Regions from separate parts of the Paenibacillus sp. FSL F4-0097 genome, predicted to be linked through region 2. Evidence: a T-box and tRNA genes for the amino acid it is inferred to sense, from the RefSeq annotation. Region 2 holds a T-box; the other regions hold tRNA genes.

The links. The T-box of region 2 lies ahead of metG (methionine--tRNA ligase). A T-box ahead of a tRNA ligase gene usually reads a tRNA of that ligase, here a tRNA-Met.
Region 1: it encodes a tRNA-Met, which carries the amino acid that the T-box ahead of metG (methionine--tRNA ligase) is inferred to sense. The anticodon was not compared.
Region 3: it encodes a tRNA-Met, which carries the amino acid that the T-box ahead of metG (methionine--tRNA ligase) is inferred to sense. The anticodon was not compared.

Annotation. Positions count from the first base shown of each region.
Region 1 covers NZ_CP151965.1:6,023,754-6,033,462, forward strand. Annotated here, with positions in the region: gene MHH86_RS26980 (ABC transporter permease) at 1-358, opposite strand, end outside; gene MHH86_RS26985 (ABC transporter permease) at 355-1,401, opposite strand; gene MHH86_RS26990 (ABC transporter ATP-binding protein) at 1,394-2,956, opposite strand; gene MHH86_RS26995 (BMP family ABC transporter substrate-binding protein) at 3,074-4,213, opposite strand; gene MHH86_RS27000 (AraC family transcriptional regulator) at 4,543-5,298, shown strand; tRNA gene MHH86_RS27005 (tRNA-Leu) at 5,436-5,514, opposite strand; tRNA gene MHH86_RS27010 (tRNA-Cys) at 5,529-5,602, opposite strand; tRNA gene MHH86_RS27015 (tRNA-Gly) at 5,613-5,687, opposite strand; tRNA gene MHH86_RS27020 (tRNA-Gln) at 5,694-5,768, opposite strand; tRNA gene MHH86_RS27025 (tRNA-His) at 5,788-5,863, opposite strand; tRNA gene MHH86_RS27030 (tRNA-His) at 5,907-5,982, opposite strand; tRNA gene MHH86_RS27035 (tRNA-Trp) at 6,006-6,079, opposite strand; tRNA gene MHH86_RS27040 (tRNA-Tyr) at 6,086-6,171, opposite strand; tRNA gene MHH86_RS27045 (tRNA-Thr) at 6,177-6,252, opposite strand; tRNA gene MHH86_RS27050 (tRNA-Phe) at 6,281-6,356, opposite strand; tRNA gene MHH86_RS27055 (tRNA-Asp) at 6,367-6,444, opposite strand; tRNA gene MHH86_RS27060 (tRNA-Met) at 6,470-6,546, opposite strand; tRNA gene MHH86_RS27065 (tRNA-Val) at 6,564-6,639, opposite strand; tRNA gene MHH86_RS27070 (tRNA-Glu) at 6,695-6,769, opposite strand; tRNA gene MHH86_RS27075 (tRNA-Ser) at 6,788-6,880, opposite strand; tRNA gene MHH86_RS27080 (tRNA-Asn) at 6,884-6,959, opposite strand; rRNA gene MHH86_RS27085 (23S ribosomal RNA) at 7,021-9,709, opposite strand, start outside.
Region 2 covers NZ_CP151965.1:4,109,396-4,119,104, forward strand. Annotated here, with positions in the region: gene MHH86_RS18345 (ABC transporter ATP-binding protein) at 1-310, opposite strand, end outside; gene MHH86_RS18350 (LysR family transcriptional regulator) at 461-1,330, shown strand; gene metG (methionine--tRNA ligase) at 1,339-2,985, opposite strand; T-box leader at 3,029-3,290, opposite strand; gene MHH86_RS18360 (DUF4362 domain-containing protein) at 3,416-3,880, shown strand; gene htpG (molecular chaperone HtpG) at 3,942-5,822, opposite strand; gene MHH86_RS18370 (VOC family protein) at 6,076-6,498, shown strand; gene MHH86_RS18375 (LysR family transcriptional regulator) at 6,469-7,344, opposite strand; gene dapA (4-hydroxy-tetrahydrodipicolinate synthase) at 7,466-8,362, shown strand; gene MHH86_RS18385 (DEAD/DEAH box helicase) at 8,550-9,709, opposite strand, start outside.
Region 3 covers NZ_CP151965.1:942,285-951,993, reverse strand. Annotated here, with positions in the region: gene aroD (type I 3-dehydroquinate dehydratase) at 1-81, opposite strand, end outside; gene rbsK (ribokinase) at 143-1,078, opposite strand; gene glgP (alpha-glucan family phosphorylase) at 1,329-2,945, shown strand; gene katA (catalase KatA) at 3,208-4,665, shown strand; gene MHH86_RS04125 (sporulation protein Cse60) at 4,817-5,011, opposite strand; gene MHH86_RS04120 (GreA/GreB family elongation factor) at 5,408-5,863, shown strand; tRNA gene MHH86_RS04115 (tRNA-Gly) at 6,075-6,145, opposite strand; tRNA gene MHH86_RS04110 (tRNA-Pro) at 6,158-6,231, opposite strand; tRNA gene MHH86_RS04105 (tRNA-Arg) at 6,264-6,340, opposite strand; tRNA gene MHH86_RS04100 (tRNA-Gly) at 6,351-6,425, opposite strand; tRNA gene MHH86_RS04095 (tRNA-Leu) at 6,433-6,517, opposite strand; tRNA gene MHH86_RS04090 (tRNA-Lys) at 6,533-6,608, opposite strand; tRNA gene MHH86_RS04085 (tRNA-Gln) at 6,616-6,690, opposite strand; tRNA gene MHH86_RS04080 (tRNA-Asp) at 6,707-6,784, opposite strand; tRNA gene MHH86_RS04075 (tRNA-Met) at 6,810-6,886, opposite strand; tRNA gene MHH86_RS04070 (tRNA-Met) at 6,958-7,034, opposite strand; tRNA gene MHH86_RS04065 (tRNA-Val) at 7,050-7,125, opposite strand; tRNA gene MHH86_RS04060 (tRNA-Glu) at 7,132-7,203, opposite strand; tRNA gene MHH86_RS04055 (tRNA-Ser) at 7,220-7,312, opposite strand; tRNA gene MHH86_RS04050 (tRNA-Asn) at 7,318-7,393, opposite strand; tRNA gene MHH86_RS04045 (tRNA-Ile) at 7,397-7,473, opposite strand; rRNA gene rrf (5S ribosomal RNA) at 7,531-7,647, opposite strand; rRNA gene MHH86_RS04035 (23S ribosomal RNA) at 7,722-9,709, opposite strand, start outside.

The DNA of each region.
Region 1 (9,709 bases), 1.9 Mb from region 2:
TGTCGCCACTAAGCAGATAGAGGATAAACACAGTTCCTCCCGAAGCGAACATATTAATGGCCACACCCCCGAGAATGATATGTGTTTTGAATTTCAGGGTGAAAAAAGCTAATATTCCAGCGATCAATGTTCCAGACAGCACCGCCCCAAGCAGACCTACCCACGCGCTATGCGTATAGCTGCTTATGATGACACCCGCTAAAGCGGCAACAAGCATGATGCCCTCCATCCCAATGTTAATGATCCCTGCACGGTTGGAGATGAGTGCGCCGAGCGCGGCGAACAGAATCGGAGTCGTCACGCGAAGGACAGAGAACGCAAAGTCAGTTGTAAAAATTACATCAAACAAACTATTCACGCTTCCTTCGCCTCCTTCAAGAGCATCCGATTTTTCCAGAACTTCAGAAATTGCTCAGCCGAAATCAGAAGAATGATAATTGCCTGTATAATTGAGATCATCTCTGAAGGTACATCAGACAGACGCGCCATCATGTCAGCCCCAATTCGAATGTACGCTAGGAACAATGCAGAGCCGATTACGGACAGCGGATTATTTTTGGCTAACATCGCTACAAGGGCACCATCCAAACCATAACCAGGCAGTGACGTCCATTGGAAACGGTTATACATCCCCAGCACTTCTACGGAACCCCCCATACCTGCGATAAAACCTGCAATCAAGTGAACGAGAATAATAACCTTGGCTGTCTTCATACCGGAATAACGGGCAAAGTCCCGGTTGATGCCTGTCATGCGCAGCTCATATCCCCATTTCGTTTTGTATAGGAATAGATGAGCTGCAATAATAAGCACGATAACGATAATAAGACCGGTATGAATACGGGTGCCGGAGACCATTTTACTCAGCAGTGCCGTTTTCTCGAATTTGTAGGATACATTGGCAAAAGCTTTAGCATCACGTAGATGATAGTTCAGTAGGTATAACCCTACTCCGAACAAAATATTATTGAACATTAAGGATGTAACCAACTCATTAGCATTCCATTTTGCCTTCAGAATACCAGGTATTGCCGAGAGCAAGGCTCCTACAATTGAACCTGCAGCAATAGCTACCATCGGATGCAGCCAGCCGTCCAACGTTAAATGAATAGCCAATACGGAAGTTACAACACCGGAGAAATAAAAAATCCCCTCAGCTCCCAGGTTGAACATATTGGCTCGAAACAACAAGGATACTGCCAACCCAGTGAACATGAGCGGAATCGCCATCTCAATCACATTACCAATATGACCTTTACTGGATAACGGCTCTAATAGGAATATACCAATCGTCTTCACAGGCTGATTACTGACCAAAGAGATGATCAGAAAGGCAATAGCGAGTGCAATAACGATTACCGCCGATGTTCGAATGTACTCAAAATATTTAACTTTAAACATGATTTACGGCCCTCCCGATGTGCTCCTCGTCCTGTCGATGAATCCCCAGCATATAAAGACCTAATTCTTCCTCACTAACCTTAGATGGCTCCTCGAAAAAGGCAACAATCTTACCCTCGTACATTACTAACAGACTATCGCTGATCTCCAAGATCTCATTCAAATCTGCCGACACTAGCAAAATCGCGCAATCGTCTGAACGTAATTCCAACAACTTTTGATGTATGAACTGGGCTGCGCCTATATCCACACCCCGTGTCGGCTGTTCTGCAATAAGCAGCTGCGGTTCAGTCGAACACTCTCTAGCTACGACTACCTTCTGCATGTTACCACCTGACAACATTCCTATGGGCTGAGAAGGTCCTGAACAGCGGACTTTAAATTCCTCTACAAGGGATACTGCTAGCTTGGCAATTCGTGAGCCATTCAAAAAAAGACCTTTATTCATTGCTTTTGTACGATACTGAGTAGATAGCAGATTATCAGCTATACTTGCCTCACTAGCGATCCCTTGCCGCATCCGATCCTCCGGTATATAGGAAACGCCTAGCTTACGAATATCCAAAATATCCGATTCACGGATATCCTTTCCCTTCACTAGTACAGAGCCCTGACTTGAGACACCTTTCAAGCTACCTGTAAGAGCTTCAATGAGCTGTGTCTGCCCGTTGCCTTCTACACCAGCAATCCCAACGATCTGCCCACCACGTACCGCAAAATTGATATCCGACAATAATGCTTTGCCATCTGCATCATTCACACTGAGTCCCTGCACCGTTAGTACTGGCTCACTAACAGCCAGAATCTCTTTGTCATATTTCAGCACGACGTCTCTGCCGACCATTAGTCGCGAGATTTCCTGTTCTGTCACATCCTGTGTTTGAAAAACACCTTCACTACGGCCGCTGCGCATAATCGTAATTCTGTCGCAAATCGCTTTGACTTCCTTTAATTTGTGCGAAATAAAAACTATCGTATGACCCTGTTCCCTTAATTGCTTAAGCTCGCGGAACAATTCCTCTGTTTCCTGTGGAGTCAACACCGCAGTCGGCTCATCAAGCACCAGAATTTTCGCACCACGCAGCAGCGCCTTAAGAATCTCAACCTTTTGCTTCATCCCAACTGTAAGATCCTCTACTTTTGCTTTAGGATCCACGGCCAGATTGTATTTCCTTGCGGTCTCTTCCGTCATGCGCACAGCCTCGGCATAATTAATGCCAACTCCTCTGCGCGGCTCCATACCCAGCACCATATTCTCTGCCACCGTAAAAGAAGGTACCAACATGAAATGCTGATGGACCATGCCGATGCCTCTATCAATGGCGTCCTGAGCGGATTGCAGCTTTACTTTTTCACCCTTGATATAGATCTCGCCTTCACTTGGCTCTTCCATGCCGAACATAATCTTCATTAAAGTCGATTTACCAGCACCGTTCTCACCTGCAATCGCATGTATTTCTCCCTCACGTAAAGAAAAATGCACGTCTTTATTTGCAACGACGCCATTGGGATATACCTTGGTAATTCCCCGCATTTCCAGCAGAGCTTTGTACATAGGTCTCAACGCCTTTCAACTTGGAGGTCTGCAAAAATATACAGCTGGAATTCCCCTGACTAGAAGAATCTCCAACTGTAGGTTTAACTCTATAGAGCTGATCTTAAGATTTAAAGCTTAAGGCTTAACTGCGTTACGAATAGCTTCTACCTCTGCGGTTTCCATCCCCATCGCATTATCCACTTTAATTTCTTTATTGATCAGCTTTTGCTTCACTTCTTCAACCTTGGCCTGAAGATCAGCCGGGAATACATTTTTATAAATATCATTCTCAGCAATACCTACACCATCATCTACAAAGCTCAACACATCACGTTTGCCCATTTCTAGCGTTCCCTCTTGCAATCTCTTCACTGCACCTAGAATAGCCGTATCAATCTTTTTAATAGATGAAGTAACGATTAGATTTGCTTTTTCACTATCCGTATCGTTAATCAACATTGCCTGATCGGAGTCTACACCGATTGCATATTTTTTCTTTTCTTTAGCTGCGTCAAAGATCCCAAGACCTGTACCCCCAGCCACGTTAAAAATAACATCCACGCCGGAGTTATATTGAATTAGAGACAGCTCCTTACCTTTTGCCGGGTTAACAAAATCACCAGCGTACGACACAGCCACTTTTACATCAGGATCAACATACTGAGCACCTTGAATGTAACCGACCAAGAAAGCATTAATCCCCGGAATATCCATACCGCCCACAAACCCAATCACATTCTCAGGGGTAGCATTCGGCATATCCGATTGTGTAGCTAATGCTGCTACGGCACCTGCCAAGAAAGATACTTCATTTGTCGCATAAGACATGTTGTACATGTTATCTGGTGCTTCATCGATGTCGGTATCATAATTAATGAATTTTTTGTCTGGATACAATTCTGCCGTTGCATTAAACATCTCAGTAATTTCAGAACCGCCAGAAATAATTACATCCCAATCCTCGGAAGCGATATCGTTAAATGTTGGCTCCCATTTCGTTTTATCAACGCCCATTTCAACAACCTTTGTTACTGCACCTAGTTCATCCTTAACCTTTTGCAAGCCGTTATTAGCGGAATCAAAAAATGATTTATCCCCAAGTGTCCCCGGAATCAGCAATACAACCTTGAGTTTATCCCCTGAACCTGTTTCTCCACCCTCAGCAGCGTTTGATCCAGTATTCGCAGAAGAACCGTTATTGGACGTGTTATTCCCACATGCTGTGACCAGAACCATCACCATTAATAACAACAAAGAAAGAACTTTTTTATTCATTACTCTATTCCACCCCTAATTTTAGTTGGTTAGTAATCCGGCAGAATCCCCATCTTCACCCATTGTATAATTCACGGTTCAAATGGAAATTCTCTTTTTTCCAAATAAAGTATCATTAAAAGTAATAAATTTAACGTTTAGGCTCAAAAATAGCAATAAAAATACCATTATTATTAATAATCCGCTTTATTTCCGAACGAGATGGCCAGTCAGGTTGCGAACTTTCGGATTTATTGATACGATCATAACAAATATTATTAAAAATAATTATATGATTTCGGTCATAGTTTTGTACGATTCGGCTAAAACATAAGTATTGGAGGATCATCATGGATCGTGTTCTATATATTGTAAGTGCCACACATGAGCTAAATACTTATATCCCTCCACACCAGCATGAATGCTACGAACTGGTCTATTATTTACAGGGGGTAGGGACAACCAATGTTGGCCCACGAAGTTACCATTTTCGCTCCTCTTCTTTCGCGCTTGTGCCACCCAATCATAAACATGACGAGCACCACCGTGAGGATGCAAATGTATTATTTGTAGGCTTCCACTCGGAACACCCTAATATGAGTAATCTGCTCGGCGTATATGAAGATGATAAAGATCAGACCGTTCTTCAAATCCTGCTGCGAATGAAAGCAGAGTTTACACGCAAGCAAGACGGATTCTCTGAGCTTCTAAACCTACAAATGAGCGAGATTACCGTCCATCTTATGAGGCTTCTTAGTGCCTCTGGATATCAATCCCCATCAGAAGATCGAGTACAATATGTCCTTAATTATATGAATGAGCATTATCGCCATAAATTGTCCGTCGAAACACTATCAGAAATGTCCGGATATAGCTACGATCGTTTTCGCCATCTATTTAAAGAACGTTTCGGGTCTTCACCCCTGCGGTATTTGCTGTTAAAACGCCTGGATTATGCAAAATCTCTATTACGTCATACTCAGATGCAAATCTCTGAAGTATCTGCTGCTGCAGGTTTTGTGAACGATGCCCAATTCTGCAATATGTTTAAACGAGAAATAGGTCATACCCCGCGAGCATTCCGCATTAATAATCAATCAGGTTAATCACTAATCAGATTAAAAAAAGCCGTTGAAATAGAGAAACTCCTCTATTCAACGGCTTAATCCTGTAAAACTAAGAACATAAAGAAAAAAGGTTAGTAAGATTGCTTATAAAAGCATTCTTACTAACCTTTTTAAGATACCGGCGAGAGGACTCGAACCTCCACGGTTTCCCACTCGATTTTGAGTCGAGCGCGTCTGCCATTCCGCCACGCCGGCACATATGAACTAAATGGAGGCGCCACCCAGATTTGAACTGGGGATAAAGCTTTTGCAGAGCTTTGCCTTACCACTTGGCTATGGCGCCATGTAAATTTTGGAGCGGACGACGGGAATCGAACCCGCGACCCTCGCCTTGGCAAGGCGATGCTCTACCGCTGAGCCACGTCCGCATAAAATGGCTGGGGATATAGGATTCGAACCTATGAGTGACGGAGTCAAAGTCCGTTGCCTTACCGCTTGGCTAATCCCCAATAACATTTTAAAGTAAAATGGGGCGACTGATGGGTCTCGAACCCACGAATGCCGGAACCACAATCCGGTGCGTTAACCCCTTCGCCACAGTCGCCATATTAAGTTGATATTGTTGCCATTATTCATTTTAAAGAAAATGGGGCGGCCGATGGGTCTCGAACCCACGAATGCCGGAACCACAATCCGGTGCGTTAACCCCTTCGCCACGGCCGCCATATTAAACTTTAGAAAGAACTTGGCAGGGGCAGCAGGAATTGAACCCACACCAACGGTTTTGGAGACCGTTGTTCTACCTTTAAACTATGCCCCTAAAAACTGGTGGAGGATGATGGATTCGAACCACCGAACACTTACGTGAGCAGATTTACAGTCTGATGCGTTTGGCCACTTCGCTAATCCTCCAAGGATGGTGCCGGCGAGAGGACTTGAACCCCCAACCTACTGATTACAAGTCAGTTGCTCTACCAATTGAGCTACACCGGCATGGCACTCATTCTTTTGTGATGATAAATGGTGGCTCGGGACGGAATCGAACCGCCGACACGAGGATTTTCAGTCCTCTGCTCTACCGACTGAGCTACCGAGCCATGATGAAAATGGCGGAACCGACGGGATTCGAACCCGCGATCTCCTGCGTGACAGGCAGGCATGTTAGGCCAACTACACCACGGTTCCAAAAGATATAATTGCTTAAGTTAATTGGTTGCGGGGGCAGGATTTGAACCTGCGGCCTTCGGGTTATGAGCCCGACGAGCTACCGGGCTGCTCCACCCCGCGTCAGTAAAAATATGTTATGGTGGAGGCTGAGGGGATCGAACCCCCGACCCTCTGCTTGTAAGGCAGATGCTCTCCCAGCTGAGCTAAGCCTCCATAAACAACAATTGTTATTGTACCAAAGTCCACTAGGATAAATCAAGTGAAAATTTGGTGACCCGTATGGGATTCGAACCCATGTTACCTCCGTGAAAGGGAGGTGTCTTAACCCCTTGACCAACGGGCCATACTAATTAAAAATTTGTGGCGGAGAGAGAGGGATTCGAACCCTCGAGACGCTTGTGGCGCCTACACGATTTCCAATCGTGCTCCTTCGGCCAAACTCGGACACCTCTCCATATGGCTCCCCGAACAGGACTCGAACCTGTGACAACTCGATTAACAGTCGAGTGCTCTACCAACTGAGCTATCAGGGAATATTCATACCAGGCTTAATCGCCTGAAAACTGAATCCGAAACGAATCTGCATTCTAAGTATAGGATAAGCCCTCGACCGATTAGTATTGGTCAGCTCCATGCATTACTGCACTTCCACCTCCAACCTATCTACCTCGTCGTCTTCAAGGGGTCTTACTAATTGGGAAATCTCATCTTGAGGGGGGCTTCACGCTTAGATGCTTTCAGCGCTTATCCCGTCCGTACGTAGCTACCCAGCCATGCTCCTGGCGGAACAACTGGTGCACCAGCGGTACGTCCATCCCGGTCCTCTCGTACTAAGGACAGCTCCTCTCAAATTTCCTGCGCCCACGACAGATAGGGACCGAACTGTCTCACGACGTTCTGAACCCAGCTCGCGTACCGCTTTAATGGGCGAACAGCCCAACCCTTGGGACCTACTTCAGCCCCAGGATGCGATGAGCCGACATCGAGGTGCCAAACCTCCCCGTCGATGTGGACTCTTGGGGGAGATAAGCCTGTTATCCCCAGGGTAGCTTTTATCCGTTGAGCGATGGCCCTTCCATGCGGTACCACCGGATCACTAAGTCCGACTTTCGTCCCTGCTCGACTTGTAGGTCTCGCAGTCAAGCTCCCTTATGCCTTTGCACTCTGCGAATGATTTCCAACCATTCTGAGGGAACCTTGGAACGCCTCCGTTACTCTTTAGGAGGCGACCGCCCCAGTCAAACTGCCCACCTGACACGGTCCCCGTACCCGATTAGGGCACTAGGTTAGAACCTAGATACGATCAGGGTGGTATCCCAACGGCGCCTCCACCGAAGCTTGCGCTCCGATTTCTACGGCTCCCACCTATCCTGTACAGATCGTACCCAAATTCAATATCAAGCTGCAGTAAAGCTCCATGGGGTCTTTCCGTCTTGTCGCGGGTAACCTGCATCTTCACAGGTATTAAAATTTCACCGGATCTCTCGTTGAGACAGCGCCCAAGTCGTTACGCCATTCGTGCGGGTCAGAATTTACCTGACAAGGAATTTCGCTACCTTAGGACCGTTATAGTTACGGCCGCCGTTTACTGGGGCTTCGGTTCATAGCTTCGGGTTACCCCTAACCACTCCCCTTAACCTTCCAGCACCGGGCAGGCGTCAGCCCGTATACTTCGCCTTGCGGCTTCGCACAGACCTGTGTTTTTGCTAAACAGTCGCTTGGGCCTTTTCACTGCGGCCCCCTCGTGCTATTCACACTACCGGGGCACCCCTTCTCCCGAAGTTACGGGGTCATTTTGCCGAGTTCCTTAACGAGAGTTCTTCCGCGCGCCTTAGAATTCTCTTCTCGCCTACCTGTGTCGGTTTGCGGTACGGGCACCTTCTCCTGGCTAGAGGCTTTTCTTGGCAGTGTGAGATCATGACCTTCGCTACTATAATTTTCGCTCCCCATCACAGCCCAGCCTTAATGATGTGCGGATTTGCCTACACATCAGCCTCACTGCTTAGACGGACATCCATCAGTCCGCGTCACTACCCTCCTGCGTCACCCCATCGCTCATAGCGGATTACGGTGGTACAGTAATTTCAAACTGTTGTCCTTCGACTACGCCTTTCGGCCTCGCCTTAGGTCCCGACTTACCCTGAGCGGACGAGCCTTCCTCAGGAAACCTTGGGCTTTCGGCGGATCAGATTCTCACTGATCTTTTCGTTACTCATACCGGCATTCTCACTTGTGTAGTGTCCAGCGCTCTTTTCAGTACACCTTCAACCCCTACACAACGCTCCCCTACCCCAGATACATACGTATCTAGCCATAGCTTCGGTGGTGTGTTTAGCCCCGTTACATTTTCGGCGCAGAGTCACTCGACCAGTGAGCTATTACGCACTCTTTCAATGGTGGCTGCTTCTAAGCCAACATCCTGGTTGTCTGTGCAACTCCACATCCTTTCCCACTTAACACACACTTGGGGACCTTAGCTGATGGTCTGGGCTGTTTCCCTTTTGACAATGGATCTTAGCACTCACTGTCTGACTCCCGGCAATAAGTATATGGCATTCGGAGTTTGACTGAGCTTGGTAATCCTTGCGGACCCCGCACCCAATCAGTGCTCTACCTCCACTACTCTTATACCGAGGCTAGCCCTAAAGCTATTTCGGGGAGAACCAGCTATCTCCGAGTTCGATTGGAATTTCTCCGCTACCCCCACCTCATCCCCGCACTTTTCAACGTACGTGGGTTCGGGCCTCCAGTGCGTGTTACCGCACCTTCACCCTGGACAGGGGTAGATCACACGGTTTCGGGTCTACGTCCACATACTCATTCGCCCTATTCAGACTCGCTTTCGCTGCGGCTCCACCTTCTCGGCTTAACCTTGCATGTTAAACGTAACTCGCCGGTTCATTCTACAAAAGGCACGCCATCACCCATTAATAGGGCTCTGACTTTTTGTAAGCACACGGTTTCAGGTTCTATTTCACTCCCCTTCCGGGGTGCTTTTCACCTTTCCCTCACGGTACTGTTTCACTATCGGTCGCCAGGTAGTATTTAGCCTTAGCAGATGGTCCTGCTGGATTCATACGGGGTTTCACGTGCCCCGCACTACTCGGGATCCGTCTCGGAGAGAACGCAGTTTAGGTTACAGGGCTTTTACCTCTATCGCGGGCCTTTCCAGACCTCTTCACCTACCATATTCCTTTGTAACTCCATGTGAGACGTCCCACAACCCCTAAGAGCAAGCTCTTAGGTTTAGGCTGTTCCGCGTTCGCTCGCCGCTACTGACGGA
Region 2 (9,709 bases):
GTTCAGCATACGACAAGGATGTAATATGTCTAAACATCTTATTGCGTAGTGTCGTACCGAATCCCTGTGAAGCCCGGGCTGCATAGTATTGGCATACCATGGAGCAGCCGAAGCCAAGCAGTGACATCAGAACCATTAGGCCACCCATGCGGTAAACATAGGCGCTGTCATGATTGCCAACCCCGTTGTTGATGATCAATGCGACAATGGTAGGCAAAATCAGCTCCAGAATCGCTTCCATCAGTTTGAAGATCGGTCCAATGATCGCTTCTTTTTTGTACGGCTTTAAATATACTGCAATTTTGAACAAATTTATCCACACCCAACATAAGAAGTATTTAACCACTTGAAATATGTATAAGAACAGTTATGATTATGGCATATCTACTCACATATTAATAATATTGGATTCGTATCGCTCCCATACGATTAGCATATCTCAAGTTCGGAGGATTTTTATATGGATATTAGACAGCTTAAATATTTTATGGCGATAGCTGAGGAAGGACAGATCACATCTGCAGCCAAAAAACTGCAAATGGCCCAGCCTCCACTGAGCCAGCAGCTAAAGCTCCTGGAGGAAGAACTCGGTGTAAAGCTAGTGGAACGAGGTCCACGCAGCGTGCAGCTCACTGAAGCTGGAGCCATTTTGCGGGACCGTGCCCAACAAATTCTGGAGCTGGCAGATTCCACTGCCCGTGAGCTCACTGATTTTGTCAAAGGTTTAAAAGGAACCCTAGCCATTGGTACAGTTTCTTCCTCTGGAGCTACGTTGCTTCAAGATCGGCTATGTGAATTTCACAAAACCTATAAAGGTGTGAAGTTTGAGATTCATGAAGGAAATACCTTTAGAATCATTGACCTCTTGAATAAAGGCATTGTCGAAGTCGGGATTGTTAGGACACCCTTTAATGGTACAAATTTAGAATGTCTTTACACACAAGCTGAACCTATGATTGCCGTAATGACACCTGAGTATGACTGGAAAACGGATGAAAACTTTATTGAGATCGGTGAGCTAAAGGATAAGCCGCTTATTATCTACCGCCGTTTTGAGCAGCTTATCCGGGAAACATGTCTTGAGAACGGCTTTGATCCGCTGATTTTCTGTATGAATGATGATGCTAGAACAACACTGCTCTGGGCAAACGCTGGTCTTGGCATCGGAATCATCCCCAAATCCGCTTTCGAATTAACGAGTAATAGTAATTTGATCTATAAAGAAATTAGTAGTGAATCACTACGCACGCGGGTCGCCGCCGTCTGGATTAAGGATAAATACTTGTCATCATTGGCTTCAAAGTTTATTGAGAGTTTCAAGAATGGATAATACCAGCTCTATTTATTCACTTGCTGTTGAACGAGCCTATCCTCTTCTTCTTTAATACGGTTAATATCAATTCGTTCAAACAATAATTGTAAATCAGTAACCTGTTGGTAAGGGGGTACCGAGCAAGGCTGCCAATTCGGTAGTTCTAACGACAGGAACCCCCTGATCTTGTCACAAGAGAACGGCAGAAACGGATGTAACAAATTCGCTAGGTTCGCAATAATCTGCACACATGTGTATATTGCAGAATCACAAGAAACCTGATCCTCTTTTATCTGTATCCATGGTTTTTGCAGGTCGAAATACTGGTTTGCCTTGCGCACATAAGAAAAAATATACTCCAGCGCATCTTTTAGATTCCCAGCCTCAATAAGCCGCCCTGATTCGAGATACAAGAGGTCAATGTTGTCATTCCACCCCTTATCCAATTGCCCATTCGGCACTTTCCCTTCATAAAACTTATCTACAAAAGCCAATGAACGGTTCACAAAGTTACCAAATGCTCCAAGCAGCTCTCCATTATGGCTATAAATAAACTCTCTCCAGGAAAAATCCGTGTCCCGCTTCTCGGGTCCATTAGCAATTAAGAAATAACGAATAGAATCTGGCTGATACCGCTCTAAAATATCAGGTACCCAGACCGCCCAGTTTCGGCTAGTGGAGAACTTCTGCCCTTCAAGGGTTAAATATTCGCTAGATATAATCCTGTCCGGTAAATGCAGACCTCCAGCTCCTAATAACACAGCCGGCCATATTAAAGTGTGAAAAGGAATATTGTCTTTACCATGCACATAATAAGCAGTAATCTCCCCTTTTTCCTCTAACCAAAAATCCTCCCAGCTTCCTCCGGACTGTGCAGCCCACTGCTTACTGGCTGATAAATAACCACTTACCGCCTCAATCCAAACATAAATCTTTTTATCTTCAAATCCAGCCACAGGAACATCTACACCCCAAGACAAGTCTCTTGTTACCGCGCGGTCCTGCAGCTCTTCTTGTAAATAACGTTTGGTCAGTTTTATAGCGTTATCTCTCCAAAATTGTGCTTCCTCTACATATTCCGTTAATTCAGACTGAAAATTAGATAAGCTAAGATAATAATGTTCTGTCGGCCTTTCTGATGGTGTATTACCACATAATTTGCAGACTCTGTCTAACAAATCGGCAGGATCTAGAATCGTAGAACAATAATCACATTGATCCCCTCGCGCCCGCTGGCCACATACCGGACAAGTCCCTTCCACATATCTGTCTGGCAAAAAGCGCTGATCCACCTCGCAGTAACATTGCGCAATGGTTTTTTTATGTAAATGACCATTCTCTAGTAGCTTTGTAAACAACTCTTGCACGACCTTATGATGCTGCGGTTGATCCGTTCGAGTATATAGATCATAACTAAATCCCAGCTGTTTAAAACACTTCAGAAACTCCTCATGATATCTGCTTGCAAAAGCTCCGGGTGTAATCCCTTCATTCGCAGCCTGAACCGCTACGGGTGTGCCATGGCAATCACTGCCTGATACATATAATACGTTATCCCCTTTGGAGCGAAAATATCGTGCCAGCACATCCCCAGGCAACACACTTGATAATCTCCCAAGATGTAAAGATCCATTCGCATACGGCCAAGCACCACCTATAAACACATTACTCATTAACCTTCTCCTCCTTTTTTTGACAACAAAAAAACTCCCATCCACAAAGGACGAGAGTTCTACTCACGTGTTACCACCTAATTTTATAAATGCCTCATGACATTTACCTCTTCAGGTACGACGTTAATTAACGTTTATACCCTAGCACTGTAACGGATGCAGGTTCCGGCGCAGCCTACAACCCATAAGGTTTCGATGCGCAGCTCTGAGACCATATTCCCAAGGGTTTTCTTTACTCCTTTTCAGCGACCGGAGCTCTCTGTTGAAAGAATTGCCGTGGTACTCTTTCTCTTCTTTGCTTTTACATATTCAAGTTAGAGAAAATAATAATCAATTTGTTGTTTATTGTCAATGTGAAAAATCAAGCTCACTGTAACTTTTCCAGTTAATCTCCGTCTTTTATATAAATACGTTACAAGGAGGTCCCTCAGTGAAAAAGGTAAATTTGCTTACACTCTCTGTTCTTTTACTAGCAGGGGTATGGGGTTGCTCCGATAATCAAGTCAATTCTGTACCTAAAAGTGAGCCCTATACTTCCAAAGAAGCCATCAGTAGAGGGGATATTGTTTCTTGGGAAAAAGTGTACAACCTCGATAAATTCGAGCAATTTATAACGAATCTCTCCAGCAAAAAAGCAGACAATATACGCGTTACAAGTTACACAGATGAAGGCGATCCTATATTTAAGGATTTGAAATTTGACGGTAACGTGATTAATTATAGCTATGATACCTCTAATGATGCATTCGGTGGAAGCAACACAGGAGTCAGAACCGATACCTGCTCCGAAGTGACGAGTAAAAAAAGCACACAAGGTGAAATTATCTATTCGATCAGCGGTTGCACAAATAATGACTCTGAAATTGATTACTACCTTTTTCGCACAACAAAATGAAATGCTGAAATAAAAAAGACCACCCAATCATAATACAATTGGATGGTCTCTGTACTTCATATTATTTCATGATTTTGCAAATATCATTGGTGAATTGAACAGGATCACTAACCTGTAGACCTTCGATCAACAGCGCTTGGTTGTACAGCAGGTTCGTGTATAAACCGAGCTTTTCTTTGTCGTTCTCTGCTGCCGCCTTCAAGGACTGGAATACTTCGTGATGGATGTTGATTTCAAGTACCTTATCCGCTTGCACCTCTTGGCCATTCGGCATCGATTTCAGAATTTTCTCCATCTCGATCGTCAGCTCACCTTCTGCAGAGAGACATACCGGATGAGTCTTTAAACGTTTGGAAGCTTTAACATTTTTCACTTTGCCGGACAGGATGTCCTTCATCGCTTCAAAAAGCTCCTTGTTTTCGTTCTCTTCCGCTTCCGTTGGCTTGTCCGCTTCGTCGGCTTCGATCCCCAGATCTCCGCTGGATACGGATTTAAATTCTTTTTCCTTATAAGACTGAATCATCTTGATCGCAAATTCATCAATATCATCAGTGAAGTAGAGAATTTCATACCCTTTATCCGATACAAGCTCGGTTTGCGGGAGCTTCTCGATTCTGTCGATCGACTCTCCGGAAGCATAGTAGATATACTTCTGATCTTCTGGCATTCTTGAGACGTATTCGTCCAGCGTAACCAGCTTCTTCTCCTTGGAGGAGTAGAACATCAGTAAATCTTGGAGGGTGTCTTTGTGCATCCCATAATCGTTATAAACACCAAACTTAAGCTGTCTGCCAAAAGCATTATAGAACTGCTCATATTTCTCTCTTTCATCCTTCAGCAGGCTTTGCAGTTGGCTTTTCACTTTATTCTTAATATTCTTAGCGATCAAAGTCAGCTGACGGTCATGCTGGAGCATCTCTCTGGAAATGTTCAAGGAAAGATCCTCTGAGTCCACCATACCTTTTACAAAACTGAAGTAATCAGGCAGCAGATCCGCACATTTGTTCATGATCAACACACCGTTGGAATAGAGCTCAAGACCTTTTTCATATTCCTTTGTGTAATAGTCAAACGGTGTATTTTCTGGGATGAACAAAATCGCATTGTACACTACAGCACCATCAGCACTGATATGAATATGTTTAAGCGGCTTATCGAAGCCGTAACGTTTCTCTGCATAGAAGTTATCGTAATCTTCTGTAGTCAGCTCGCTTTTGTTCTTGCGCCAGATTGGCACCATGCTGTTTACGGTTTGTTCTTGAACAACTTCTTCGAACTCATTCTCCGTGCCTTCTTTTGGCTTTTGTTCCTTCAAGTCCATTTTGATTGGGAAACGGATGAAGTCGGAGTATTTTTTAATGATGGATTTCAGGCGATATTCTTCCAAATATTCATCATATTGATCTTCTTCAGTATTCTCTTTAATCTTCAAAATCACATCAGTGCCGACAGAATCCTTCTCAACAGTCTCGATGGTATAGCCGTCAGCGCCCTTAGACTCCCATTTAAAGGCCTCGTCGCTTCCTAATGCCTTACTGATCACTATAACGTCATCAGCCACCATAAACGCAGCGTAGAAGCCCACCCCGAACTGTCCGATGATGTTGTGGCCATCTTTAGCTTCGTTCTCTTTCTTAAAAGCAAGAGATCCACTCTTCGCGATAATTCCTAAGTTATTCTCCAGCTCTTCTTGTGTCATCCCGATACCTGTATCGGAAATCGTCAAGGTTCTGTTCGCCTTATCGGCGGTCACTTTAATATAATAATCCTCTTTATTGAAGACCAGGCCTTCATCAGCTAAGGCTTTGTAATAGATCTTATCAATCGCATCACTTGCATTGGAAATCAGTTCACGCAGGAAAATTTCCCGTTGAGTATAAATGGAGTTAATCATCATTTCCAGCAATCTTTTCGATTCGGCTTTAAACTCTTTTTTGGCCATGAATAAATAAATCTCCTTTCAAAATAACCTTATTATTCATCATTCCGTGATTAGCACTCTTCTTAGATGAGTGCTAATTCTTCTTTTTATATAACATAAACTGATTTTCAATGTCAAATTTTTTGGCTACTTTCATATGAAAATATAACCATTTACAATTCCCTTGCAATCCTATTGATTGTATGATTTAAATAGATTAGATACATAATTTCCAAATAAAGGTTTATACATTTCGGATTTGGGAGGTCTTTAAATGAATGAACAAGCAATGTCCGCTTTAAATTCCACAATAAAAAGCCCCGTAAAGAACTTAATTGGCAGTGTATTCATTCCCGTACATGATATTGAAAAATCCCGTCGCTGGTATTGCCAAGTCCTGGGGCTTCCAGAGACAGATTGTAAGATCATGAACGGTCATTTATGCCCGCTGCCTATGCAGGGAAACACTGGAATCATCCTGGATACCATGCCGTTGTGGGGCGGCTTAGAACCTGAAGGAACACCGCCCATTACAACACCAGCTTTTTTGTTACTGACCGATGATTTGCAAGCCTCTTTCAATTATGTGAAGGCTCTCGGTGTAGAGCTAGTAACTGAAATTCAAGATGAGCATTGGTTTGTTGTGAAAGATCCTGATGGGAATAAATTAATGATTTGCAAGCAACATTTGGATTAAAAATTGCAGCGGTTGTGATTTCCACTTCTTAGGGTGCATCAGAAGCTGCAGATCAAAGTGAATTTCGGGATGAATAAAGGACAGCTCCGCCAAGCTTCCTCGTTCAATTTCTTCCTCTGCCACGATTTTTGGTAACAAAGCAATTCCAAGACCATTCATTACACAACGTTTGATGGCCTCCAGATTCGAAAGCTCAAAACCTATGCGGAATATGATCCCGTGCTCTTTTAACAAATTCTCGAACAGACTGCGGTAAATACAGCTTTCCTCCGAGACTATTAGCTCACAGTTATTCAGATCGTTTAGGGTTACCGTATCCATCTGGGCAAGCGGATGATGAATGGGGGCTATCAATACAAGCGGCTCATCTCTGACGATCGTACGCTCAAGGATGGAATCCGCAGTGGTGCGATCCAACATTAAGCCTAGATCTACTTCGCCATCTTTTATTTTGGCAAGAAGATTAGCTTCCTGCATCGTTTGCAGATGAATATCCAGCTTCGGAAATTTAGTCCTTAGCTGCTGCAGGTAAGGAGGTAAATAAAAGGCCGCTAAAGAATCTATCGTCCCAATAGTTATCGTTCCTCCGATTTGCTGGGCGATGGTTTCTTTTGAACGATCATACAAATCCAAAATCTCCACGAACAGCTTCAATAACTCTTCTCCTGGCGGGGTAAGCCGCAGCTGACGGCCATGCCTCTCTATTAAAGGTACTCCATATTCCTTCTCTATCTTCTGTATCTGCATCGTCACACTTGATTGTGCATATCCCAATTCTTCAGCAGCTCGCGTAAAGCTCTGACGTTTAGCCACCTCGCGGAAGGTTCGTAAATAGGTTAAATCCATTACCTCACCCTAACATCAATATTTTTGATGATCCATATCATTTATTATAGCTAACGACGATGCTACTTTCCATGGTAAAGTGTATGTAGAGGAATTAAAATATTTTGGAGGCCGATAATTTATGCTTACAGAACAACAGATTTATGGAGTTTATGTCCCCGTGGTCACCCCGTTCAATGCTGCTGGTGAAGTTGATTTGGATTCGTATCAGCGTTATGTAAAGAACATTATTAACAACAGCATACAAGGTCTGGTCGTTAATGGAACCACCGGAGAATCGCCCACTGTAACCGTAAATGAAATGCAGCTTCTAGTAAACACTTCCCGTGAGCTTCTACAATCCACATCAATCCCCTTAGTAGTTGGTACAGGTACCAATGATACAGCCTCTACGGTTGCACGCACGGAAATTGCTGCAAACCTTGGTGCTGATTGTGCACTAGTAGTCGTACCTTATTATAGTCGTCCTTCACAAGAGGGTATCATTGCCCATTTCCGCAAAGCTGCAGAAGTAGGCATACCAATCATGGCTTATGATATTCCAAGTCGTACAGGTACCGCCATGACGGTAGATACTGCACGTACAATCCTAGAAATGAATAATGTTGTCGGTTTAAAAGACTGCTCAGGCAGTACAAAAATGGTTACAGAGTTAGTCCGTACAGGTGCCAAACCTGTGCTTGGCGGCGATGATTCCCTCTTTTATGAAATGCTTAGCTGCGGAGCAGCTGGGGGTATGCTCGCTACTGCCAACGTTTATCCGGCAGAATGCCTTCGTATCTTTGAAGCCTTTACATCTGGTCAAGTGGACTTCGCTAAAGAAAGCTTTGAACAACTACTGCCGATCATCCGCCTATTGTTCAAGGAATCGAATCCCGCTCCAATTAAATGGATGCTTAACCAAAACGGCCTACTATCCTCGGATACGCTTCGCCTCCCTATGACTTCCATCAGCACAGGACTTCAGCAAGAACTGAGCCCCTATGTTCAGGACAATACAATTGAAGCAACCGCATAAATGAAATAACAACAGCCGTTGTACAGTGAGGAACTGTTTAGCGGCTGTTTTTTGTTGTAAATCATCAGGACATAAAACATAAAAAACTGCACCTCCAAATGTTAGTTGTGCTAACAATTGGGGTGCAGTTCAATTTACTCTGACGTTTTTTTATTTTGCTATAGAAACGATACGCATTCAAACTTACTTATCTGCTGCTCGTTTTTTGTCTTCCTTTTGTGAACCACTCGGACTTTGGCTTCAATGGAGGGTTAGACTTAGGTTTTGCTTTAGCTGGTTTGGATGCCGCTGATTTTGTTGCTGCCGGTTTTGTTGCCGCAGGTTTAGCAGTTGCTGGTTTGGAATTCGACGGTCTGGAAGACGATGGTCTCGAAGCTGCTGCTTTCGAACCTGACGGTTTCGCCGAACGATCTGTCTTCATTTGCGTTTTACGAGACATCGGATAAGGATGATCCTTAACTTCCGGAATCGATTTTCCAATCAATTTTTCAATATCTTTAAGGAAAGGAAGCTCTTCAGCTTCGCAAAAAGAAATTGCCGTTCCGCTCAATCCCGCTCTGCCTGTACGACCGATCCGGTGCACATAGGTTTCCGGAATGTTCGGTAAGTTGAAGTTAATTACGTGAGACAGCTCATCAATATCAATTCCCCGGGCAGCTATATCCGTAGCTACGAGAACACGAGTCGCACCGCTTTTAAAATTCCGCAAGGCGTTCTGGCGATCATTTTGTGATTTATTGCCGTGTATGGCTTGAGCAGAAATGTTCACTTTAGCCAGATCGCGGGTAACACGGTCCGCACCACGTTTGGTACGAGTAAACACCAAAGCTGAGACGATGGATTTATCCTGTAACAGCAGGTTCAATTGGTTTTGCTTATTTCCGTTCTCTAATAAATAGATCGATTGATTGATTCTATCCGCAGTAGATGACACGGGTGTGATCTCTACCTTCACTGGATTCACAAGCAATGTTTTGATCAATTTGGAGATTTCAGTTGGCATCGTTGCCGAGAAAAACAGAGTTTGCTTCTTCGTAGGCATTTTGGCGATGATTCGTTTCACATCATGGATAAAGCCCATATCCAGCATCCGGTCAGCTTCATCTAGAACTAAAATTTGTACATATTGCAGATCTACACGTTTCTGATTGATCAGGTCGATAAGTCTACCAGGGGTAGCAATAAGAATATCGGCACCTTGATTCAGTGCGCGCTCTTGCACTTTCTGTGACACACCGCCAACAATGGCAGCAGAGCGGATATCTGTATATTGGCTATACGCTTTTATGTTATCAGCAATTTGAATCGCTAGTTCTCTTGTCGGTGTTAAAATCAACGAGCGAATGC
Region 3 (9,709 bases), 3.2 Mb from region 2:
GGTCGCTCCAATTAGCGGAACACATATCTTAGGGATTCCTTCGCCGATGATCACATTTTTAACGGTTACTGTTCTGCTCATTATTTAAGCTCCTTATCCTATCTCATCTAGTATAGATCTTGAGTATCCTGTACTGTCTATTCTACAGCGATTTACGATTTAGAAACTGCTCGACCTCGGACAACTGCGGCAATGAAGGGATCGCCCCTTCTTTCCCTACAGCCAATGCACCTACAGCATTAGCGAAGCTCACGGCTTCCTCCAAGGTCTTTCCTAAGACTAACTGCTGGGCTAATGCGCCATTAAATGAGTCTCCGGCAGCAACTGTATCTACCGCCTTTACCGGGAAGCCTGGAACAGCCTTGGCTCCTTCAGCATTCACAATCAGAGCGCCTTTTGAGCCCAAGGTTACGATAACGTTCTGTACTCCTTTTTGCAGCAAAATACGGGCTGCCTGCTCAGCAGTCTCTGCGCTATCCACAGTCATTCCGGACAAAATCCCGGCTTCTGTCTCATTAGGTGTCAGGTAAGATACCTGAGCCAGCATCTCATCCTTTAGCACTCTAGCTGGTGCAGGATTAAGGATCACCGGAATCCTCTTACGATGGGCAATCGCAATCGCCTGCTCACTCATCGCCAGATCCATTTCAAGCTGCAGCACAATGATCTTAGCCTGGCTAATCACAGCCTCCAATGCCTGAATATCCTCTACCGTAAGCTCAATATTCGCTCCAGGTACCACGATAATCCGATTTTCTCCATCTTCTTCAATAACGATCGAAGCGACTCCTGTTGCCTGATGTTCACTTACAGAAATATGCTCTATATGAATGCCTTCATTCCTGATAATCTCCAGCATTTCGCTACCAAAGGTATCTTTTCCAACTCTTCCGATCATACTAACCTCTGCATTCAGACGTGCTGCGGCAACGGCCTGATTTGCCCCTTTTCCGCCAGGAGATAGAGCAAAGGCTTGTCCAATTAGGGTTTCTCCAGCATCCGGTGACCGTTTTGTACGTACCACCATGTCCATATTCAAGCTTCCAATCACAACTATATCCAACTTAGACACCACCATTAATTATTTCTTCAATCTCTTTATCTTAGGGGCTTCTGTCCACTTTATCAATCAATTCCGCTCAATTGGATTCAAAATGGTTGTTTTCACCAAATTGACGTTATGCTTTTATTCATCGAGTGTGCTAGAATAGTGGTGCAATCGCTTCCACAATGATTGCCTGCACTATTTTGAGCAAACGTTTGCACCTAAGATAATGCCCGCAGCTTCACTGCAATTTAATCTAATCCGTGATTAGGAGGCTTATCAAGTGAACGAACAAAAATTACCGTCAGTCGCTTATTTTAGTATGGAGTACGGGCTGCATTCCGATTTCAAAATGTATGCCGGAGGTCTGGGCATTCTTGCCGGAGACTACATTAAGGGTGCAAAAGATATCAACGCCCCTATCATCCCTATTGGGCTGAAGTGGAAACAAGGTTACACGGACCAAAAGATTGATGCAAACGGCAATCCGTACGACTCCTATCACAATTATGTTTATGAGTTTCTTGAAGATACAGGGGTTAAGGTAACTGTTAAAGTCCGAAAAACCGATGTGGTATGCAAAGTATGGAAAACTGATTATTTTGGCAACAGCACATTGTATTTACTGGATACGGATATCCCCGAGAATAATGATGCCTGGATCACAGGCCAATTGTATGGTTGGTTCGGCGAGGAACGGATCGCACAAGAGATCGTGCTTGGGATTGGTGGAGTCAAGGCTATGCGTGCGCTGCAAATCCCTATTGATGTCTATCACTTCAATGAGGGTCATGCGGCTCTAGCGGCTATCGAGCTAATCCGTGAAAAAATGTCCGGAGGCCATACCTTCGAAGAAGCTTGGAAAGCGACTCGCGAAGAAGTAGTATTCACTACCCACACACCAATCAAAGAAGGCAACGAAACCCATCCTCTCGACCGACTTGAGTATATGAGTGCGTTCAACGGCTTAACCCGTGACCAGATGGAGCGGATCGGCGGCGAGCCATTTAATATGACGGTTGCAGGTCTAAGGCTGTCACGTATCTCCAACGCAGTTGCCCAGCTACACGCCGATACGGCTAATAAAATGTGGAAGGAAGTAGCCGGAAGATCAGAAATTATAGGCATTACTAATGCCATCCATACTCCTACCTGGGTAGATGAAAGAATGACGCATGCCTACGAACAAGATGGCGACTTATGGGCAGTGCATAAAGAGATCAAGGGCGAACTGATCCAGTTCATCAAAGAACGTTCCGGCATTAGCCTAAATGCTGACAATCTACTCATTGGCTTCTCACGCAGAGCAGCTCCATATAAACGAAGCGACCTGATCTTCTCGCAGCCAGAAATTATCGAACCTTATCTGGAGTCTGGAAAGATACAAATTGTATTCTCCGGCAAAGCGCACCCACTCGATGATAACGGTAAAAAAATCGTCAGCAACCTAGTAGCGATGATGAAAAAGTATCCAAAGAGTGTGGTGTTCCTCGAGAATTACGATATGACGATTGGCGCCCAGCTGACGCGCGGTGCTGATATTTGGCTCAACAATCCACGCAGACCACTGGAAGCCAGCGGCACCTCCGGGATGAAAGCAGCAATGAACGGTGTATTGAACTGTTCTATTCTGGATGGCTGGTGGCCGGAAGCCTGCATCGATGGTGAGAATGGCTGGCAGATTGGAGACGGCTTCGAAACTACAGACTTTGAGGTGCTGGATAAGCATGATAGTGATGCACTGTACGACACCTTATTGAAACGTGTGCTCCCAACCTTTTACGAGAATCGTAAACAATGGGTACAAATGATGAAAAAGAGTATCGAAACCACCCGTACGGAGTTTGCCACCAAAAGAATGCTAGATGAATATTACAACAGAATGTACATTAAAGCCTAAGTACAAGAACCGAATATCTTCTATATCAAAAAATGCAGCGCACCCCTCCAGTGATGGTAGGGATGCGCTGTTTCTTTTTTAATTCTGCTAAGCAATTAATCACTTTGTCTATCATATATATCTGAATGTGCCAACGATGTAATGACGATTCCCACATATTGTAATGTGCCAATTATTTAAAAAGTGTTGCAATTTCTTTAAAAAACATTAATATAGAACTTATACTAAATCTAAAATCAAATCTCATGAGGTGATTCTATTAATGAGCTCCAATAATAATAATCTTACAACCAGCTGGGGTGCTCCAGTAGGCGACAATCAGAATTCAATGACAGCCGGTGACCGCGGTCCCACTTTGCTGCAAGATGTCCATCTGCTTGAGAAATTAGCCCACTTTAACAGAGAACGTGTTCCTGAACGTGTCGTTCATGCTAAAGGTGCTGGCGCTCACGGGTATTTTGAAGTTACAAAAGATCTGACCCAATACACAAAAGCTAACTTTTTGTCTGAAGTAGGCAAACGTACACCGTTGTTCATTCGTTTTTCTACTGTAGCTGGTGAATTAGGTTCTGCTGATACCGTACGCGACCCTCGTGGTTTTGCCGTGAAGTTCTATACTGAAGAAGGAAACTATGATCTCGTAGGTAACAATACGCCTGTATTCTTCGTTCGTGATGCGATTAAATTCCCGGACTTTATTCATACACAGAAACGTGATCCACAGACACATCTGAAGAACCCGAATGCTGTATGGGACTTCTGGTCTTTATCGCCTGAATCTCTGCATCAGGTAACGATTTTGATGTCGGATCGCGGAATTCCAGCTACGCTGAGACATATGCATGGGTTTGGTAGCCATACCTTCAAGTGGGTAAATGCCGAGGGTAATACAGTCTGGGTGAAATACCATTTCAAAACAGAACAAGGCATTAAGAATCTAGATGCAGACCTTGCTTCCAAAATCGCTGGGGAAAACCCGGATTATCATACAGAAGACTTGTTCAATGCTATTGATAAAGGAGATTTCCCTGCTTGGAAGCTCTACGTGCAAATTATGCCGATCGAGGATGCGAAGACTTACCGTTTTGATCCATTTGATGTAACAAAGGTCTGGTCACAAAAAGATTATCCGTTAATCGAGGTTGGCCGTATGGTATTGGATCGCAATCCGGAGAACTACTTCGCTGAAGTAGAACAAGTCACATTCTCTCCCGGCTCTTTCGTTCCTGGTATTGAAGCTTCGCCGGATAAATTGCTACAAGGCCGTCTGTTCGCGTATGGTGATGCACACCGCCACCGGGTTGGCCCTAACCACAACAGCCTGCCTATCAACCGTCCAAAAGTAGAAGTGAAGAACTATCAACGTGATGGTGGCATGGCCTTGGGCAACAATGGCGGTTCCGGAGCCTATTACGAGCCTAACAGCTTAGGTGGACCAAAAGAATCACCGCAGCATAAAACATCGCCGTTCGAAGTCTCCGGATATGCGGATAGTGTCGCCTACAATAGTGACGATCACTATACACAACCAGGTGACTTGTACCGTCTAATGTCTGAAGAAGAACGTACCCGTCTAGTTCAAAACATCGTTGGCGCTATGACTCCTGTTGAAAGTAACGATATCAAACGTCGCCAGATTGAACATTTCTTTAAGGCTGATCCAGACTTGGGACAGCGTATCGCATCCGGTTTGGGTCTATCCGTACCAGACGGAATGTAAGACTGTAAATGCACTTATAAACTAAAGAGGACCTTTGCCCGTAGATGGGAAAGGTCCTCTTTTTACTAATTAGCTGAAAACATAATAAATGATGACAATCACAACGCACAGCGTAGAGACAATGGATAGACATGAAAAAAACGTGTTCCAGTTATTGCCTTTCATTTGTCTTATACACGACCAGTATAGTGGTTCTTTGGTGCTCTGCCCCATCACGTGATGATTTAACTACCGAACCGTAACAGATATTCACAATCTGTTCCTCCCGTAGTCCTGCCAGGAACTCATTAGCTTTATTCTCTGCATAAGAATTATCAGCATCTACAAACTCTTTAACTTGAATCATCCTGATCTCCTCCTTTAATAAATTAAGTAGTTATTTTATAGTTCTGGAATCTATATGTGAACTCAACGAAATGTACATGGCGTATCACTCCCCAGGTAACAATTAATGTAAAAATATCTTCAAAATACAGTATAGGCATTTCGCAGTTTTCTACGAAATGCCTATGCATCAGCCTATCATAGCACCCAAGTATGTAATAGTCAAAGGTTTTCATTACAATATTTAGAAGGTTTTAATTCCCCTTTTAAAATGGATTGGATTTACAAATAGAAGCTGGTATACTGATCAGAAGGTCTCCATTGGGGGACCTCTATTTGTATAGGAGGGATTTTAAGATGGCAACACACCATAACAAGTTTACAAGGAATGTGCTACTTAGAGGGGGTGAAATCTACTATGAACCATAGTCTTATCTATGAAGGCTCACGGACACAGCTGCTTCAGCAGCTTATCTATTTTGATGAAGAAAAAATCGCATTTCTAAATCAATACTTTCCGGTACGAAGCAAGGATAGAAGCAATGCTGAAACGCTGTTGTCCCGTTATTGCTCTGAGCTGGAACAATTACTAACTGAGTTTAATGGTGAAGATTTAAATTCTCAGGTCTTTATCGGAAGCCAGTTGCAGCTTCGTTACTTGGACGATAATACTACAGATATCTATACCATCGTATTTCCTAACCAAGCAGAACCTAACGATAACAAGATTTCTATGTTGTCACCTATAGGCATGCAGTTGCTGCTGGCTGAGCTCGGCAGTACTTGTCAGCTAGCGATTCCTTCAGGTCAACTAGAGGTGAAGATCGAAAGTATTAAGTTCGTGAATAATGGTGAGGTAGGCGTTCTTATATAAGGACGATCCCTTATAAACCCACTACAGCAGCGTCCCTTTCCTATATTAAGGAGGAGGACGCTGTTCTATTATTTAAGCCTCCGTAAGAATGTCCAATTCCCTTTAACACAGGTCCCTCCCTAAATAAAAATCTCTAGTCTCTATTGTATCCATACATGCTTAGTTACACAAAAAAACACCCGCCTAATACCGGCAGGTGTTTCTCATTATAAGCGGGTGATGGGAATCGAACCCACGCTATCAGCTTGGAAGGCTGAAGTTCTACCATTGAACTACACCCGCAAAGGTATAAAATCGGGATGACACGATTTGAACATGCGACCCCCTGGTCCCAAACCAGGTGCTCTACCAAGCTGAGCTACATCCCGTTAACAATACTATAACTGCTTAGTAATAAAAATGGCGCGCCCTGAGAGATTCGAACTCCCGGCCTTTTGATTCGTAGTCAAACGCTCTATCCAGCTGAGCTAAGGGCGCAAAATCTATATGGAGCGGACGACGGGAATCGAACCCGCGACCCTCGCCTTGGCAAGGCGATGCTCTACCGCTGAGCCACGTCCGCAAAAACATGGTGCGCGTGAAGGGACTCGAACCCCCACGTCGTGAAACGCCAGATCCTAAGTCTGGTGCGTCTGCCAATTCCGCCACACGCGCACACTTTAAAGAAAATGGTGAGCCATGAAGGACTCGAACCTTCGACACCCTGATTAAAAGTCAGGTGCTCTACCAACTGAGCTAATGGCTCTCATAAATGGCTGGGGATATAGGATTTGAACCTATGCATGACGGAGTCAAAGTCCGTTGCCTTACCGCTTGGCTAATCCCCAATAATAATTAACTAAATGGCGGAACCGACGGGATTCGAACCCGCGATCTCCTGCGTGACAGGCAGGCATGTTAGGCCAACTACACCACGGTTCCATAGACATAATGCATAAGTGTAAATTGGTTGCGGGGGCAGGATTTGAACCTGCGGCCTTCGGGTTATGAGCCCGACGAGCTACCGGGCTGCTCCACCCCGCGTCATTAATAAGTATATACTATTCATTTTCACCATACCAGCTTATCCCTAAACATAATGTATAAGAGTAAATTGGTTGCGGGGGCAGGACTTGAACCTGCGACCTTCGGGTTATGAGCCCGACGAGCTACCGGGCTGCTCCACCCCGCGTCAGTGAAAATAATATGGTGGAGGCTGAGGGGATCGAACCCCCGACCCTCTGCTTGTAAGGCAGATGCTCTCCCAGCTGAGCTAAGCCTCCATGATATGACCCGTATGGGATTCGAACCCATGTTACCTCCGTGAAAGGGAGGTGTCTTAACCCCTTGACCAACGGGCCATGCTAATAATTTTTATGGCGGAGAGAGAGGGATTCGAACCCTCGAGACGCTTGTGGCGCCTACACGATTTCCAATCGTGCTCCTTCGGCCAAACTCGGACACCTCTCCATAAATGGCTCCCCGAACAGGACTCGAACCTGTGACAACTCGATTAACAGTCGAGTGCTCTACCAACTGAGCTATCAGGGAATATGGTGGGCCTTAGTGGACTCGAACCACCGACCTCACCCTTATCAGGGGTGCGCTCTAACCAGCTGAGCTAAAGGCCCTTCTAAGACATATTAATATTAAGGGCAAAAAAAATACCACGGGTAATGTGGTTGTCCGCTTGGCGGCGTCCTACTCTCCCAGGACCCTTCGGTCCAAGTACCATCGGCGCTGGAGGGCTTAACGGTCGTGTTCGGGATGGGTACGTGTGGAACCCCTCCGCTATCGCCACCAAACGGGCATTTACAGCGTAAATGCTCAGGCTTAATCGCCTGAAAACTGAATCCGAAACAAATCTGCATTCTAAGTATAGGATAAGCCCTCGACCGATTAGTATTGGTCAGCTCCATGCATTGCTGCACTTCCACCTCCAACCTATCTACCTCGTCGTCTTCAAGGGGTCTTACTAATTGGGAAATCTCATCTTGAGGGGGGCTTCACGCTTAGATGCTTTCAGCGCTTATCCCGTCCGTACGTAGCTACCCAGCCATGCTCCTGGCGGAACAACTGGTGCACCAGCGGTACGTCCATCCCGGTCCTCTCGTACTAAGGACAGCTCCTCTCAAATTTCCTGCGCCCACGACAGATAGGGACCGAACTGTCTCACGACGTTCTGAACCCAGCTCGCGTACCGCTTTAATGGGCGAACAGCCCAACCCTTGGGACCTACTTCAGCCCCAGGATGCGATGAGCCGACATCGAGGTGCCAAACCTCCCCGTCGATGTGGACTCTTGGGGGAGATAAGCCTGTTATCCCCAGGGTAGCTTTTATCCGTTGAGCGATGGCCCTTCCATGCGGTACCACCGGATCACTAAGTCCGACTTTCGTCCCTGCTCGACTTGTAGGTCTCGCAGTCAAGCTCCCTATGCCTTTGCACTCTGCGAATGATTTCCAACCATTCTGAGGGAACCTTGGAACGCCTCCGTTACTCTTTAGGAGGCGACCGCCCCAGTCAAACTGCCCGCCTGACACGGTCCCCGTACCCGATAAGGGTACTAGGTTAGAACCTAGATACGATCAGGGTGGTATCCCAACGGCGCCTCCACCGAAGCTTGCGCTCCGATTTCTACGGCTCCCACCTATCCTGTACAGATCGTACCCAAATTCAATATCAAGCTGCAGTAAAGCTCCATGGGGTCTTTCCGTCTTGTCGCGGGTAACCTGCATCTTCACAGGTATTAAAATTTCACCGGATCTCTCGTTGAGACAGCGCCCAAGTCGTTACGCCATTCGTGCGGGTCAGAATTTACCTGACAAGGAATTTCGCTACCTTAGGACCGTTATAGTTACGGCCGCCGTTTACTGGGGCTTCGGTTCATAGCTTCGGGTTACCCCTAACCACTCCCCTTAACCTTCCAGCACCGGGCAGGCGTCAGCCCGTATACTTCGCCTTGCGGCTTCGCACAGACCTGTGTTTTTGCTAAACAGTCGCTTGGGCCTTTTCACTGCGGCCCCCTCGTGCTATTCACACTACCGGGGCACCCCTTCTCCCGAAGTTACGGGGTCATTTTGCCGAGTTCCTTAACGAGAGTTCTTCCGCGCGCCTTAGAATTCTCTTCTCGCCTACCTGTGTCGGTTTGCGGTACGGGCACCTTCTCCTGGCTAGAGGCTTTTCTTGGCAGTGTGAGATCATGACCTTCGCTACTACAATTTTCGCTCCCCATCACAGCCTAGCCTTAATGATGTGCGGATTTGCCTACACATCAGCCTCACTGCTTAGACGGACATCCATCAGTCCGCGTCACTACCCTCCTGCGTCACCCCATCGCTCATAGCGGATTACGGTGGTACAGTAATTTCAAACTGTTGTCCTTCGACTACGCCTTTCGGCCTCGCCTTAGGTCCCGACTTACCCTGAGCGGACGAGCCTTCCTCAGGAAACCTTGGGCTTTCGGCGGATCAGATTCTCACTGATCTTTTCGTTACTCATACCGGCATTCTCACTTGTGTAGTGTCCAGCGCTCTTTTCAGTACACCTTCAACCCCTACACAACGCTCCCCTACCCCAGATACATACGTATCTAGCCATAGCTTCGGTGGTGTGTTTAGCCCCGTTACATTTTCGGCGCAGAGTCACTCGACCAGTGAGCTATTACGCACTCTTTCAATGGTGGCTGCTTCTAAGCCAACATCCTGGTTGTCTGTGCAACTCCACATCCTTTCCCACTTAACACACACTTGGGGACCTTAGCTGATGGTCTGGGCTGTTTCCCTTTTGACAATGGATCTTAGCACTCACTGTCTGACTCCCGGCAATAAGTATATGGCATTCGGAGTTTGACTGAGCTTGGTAATCC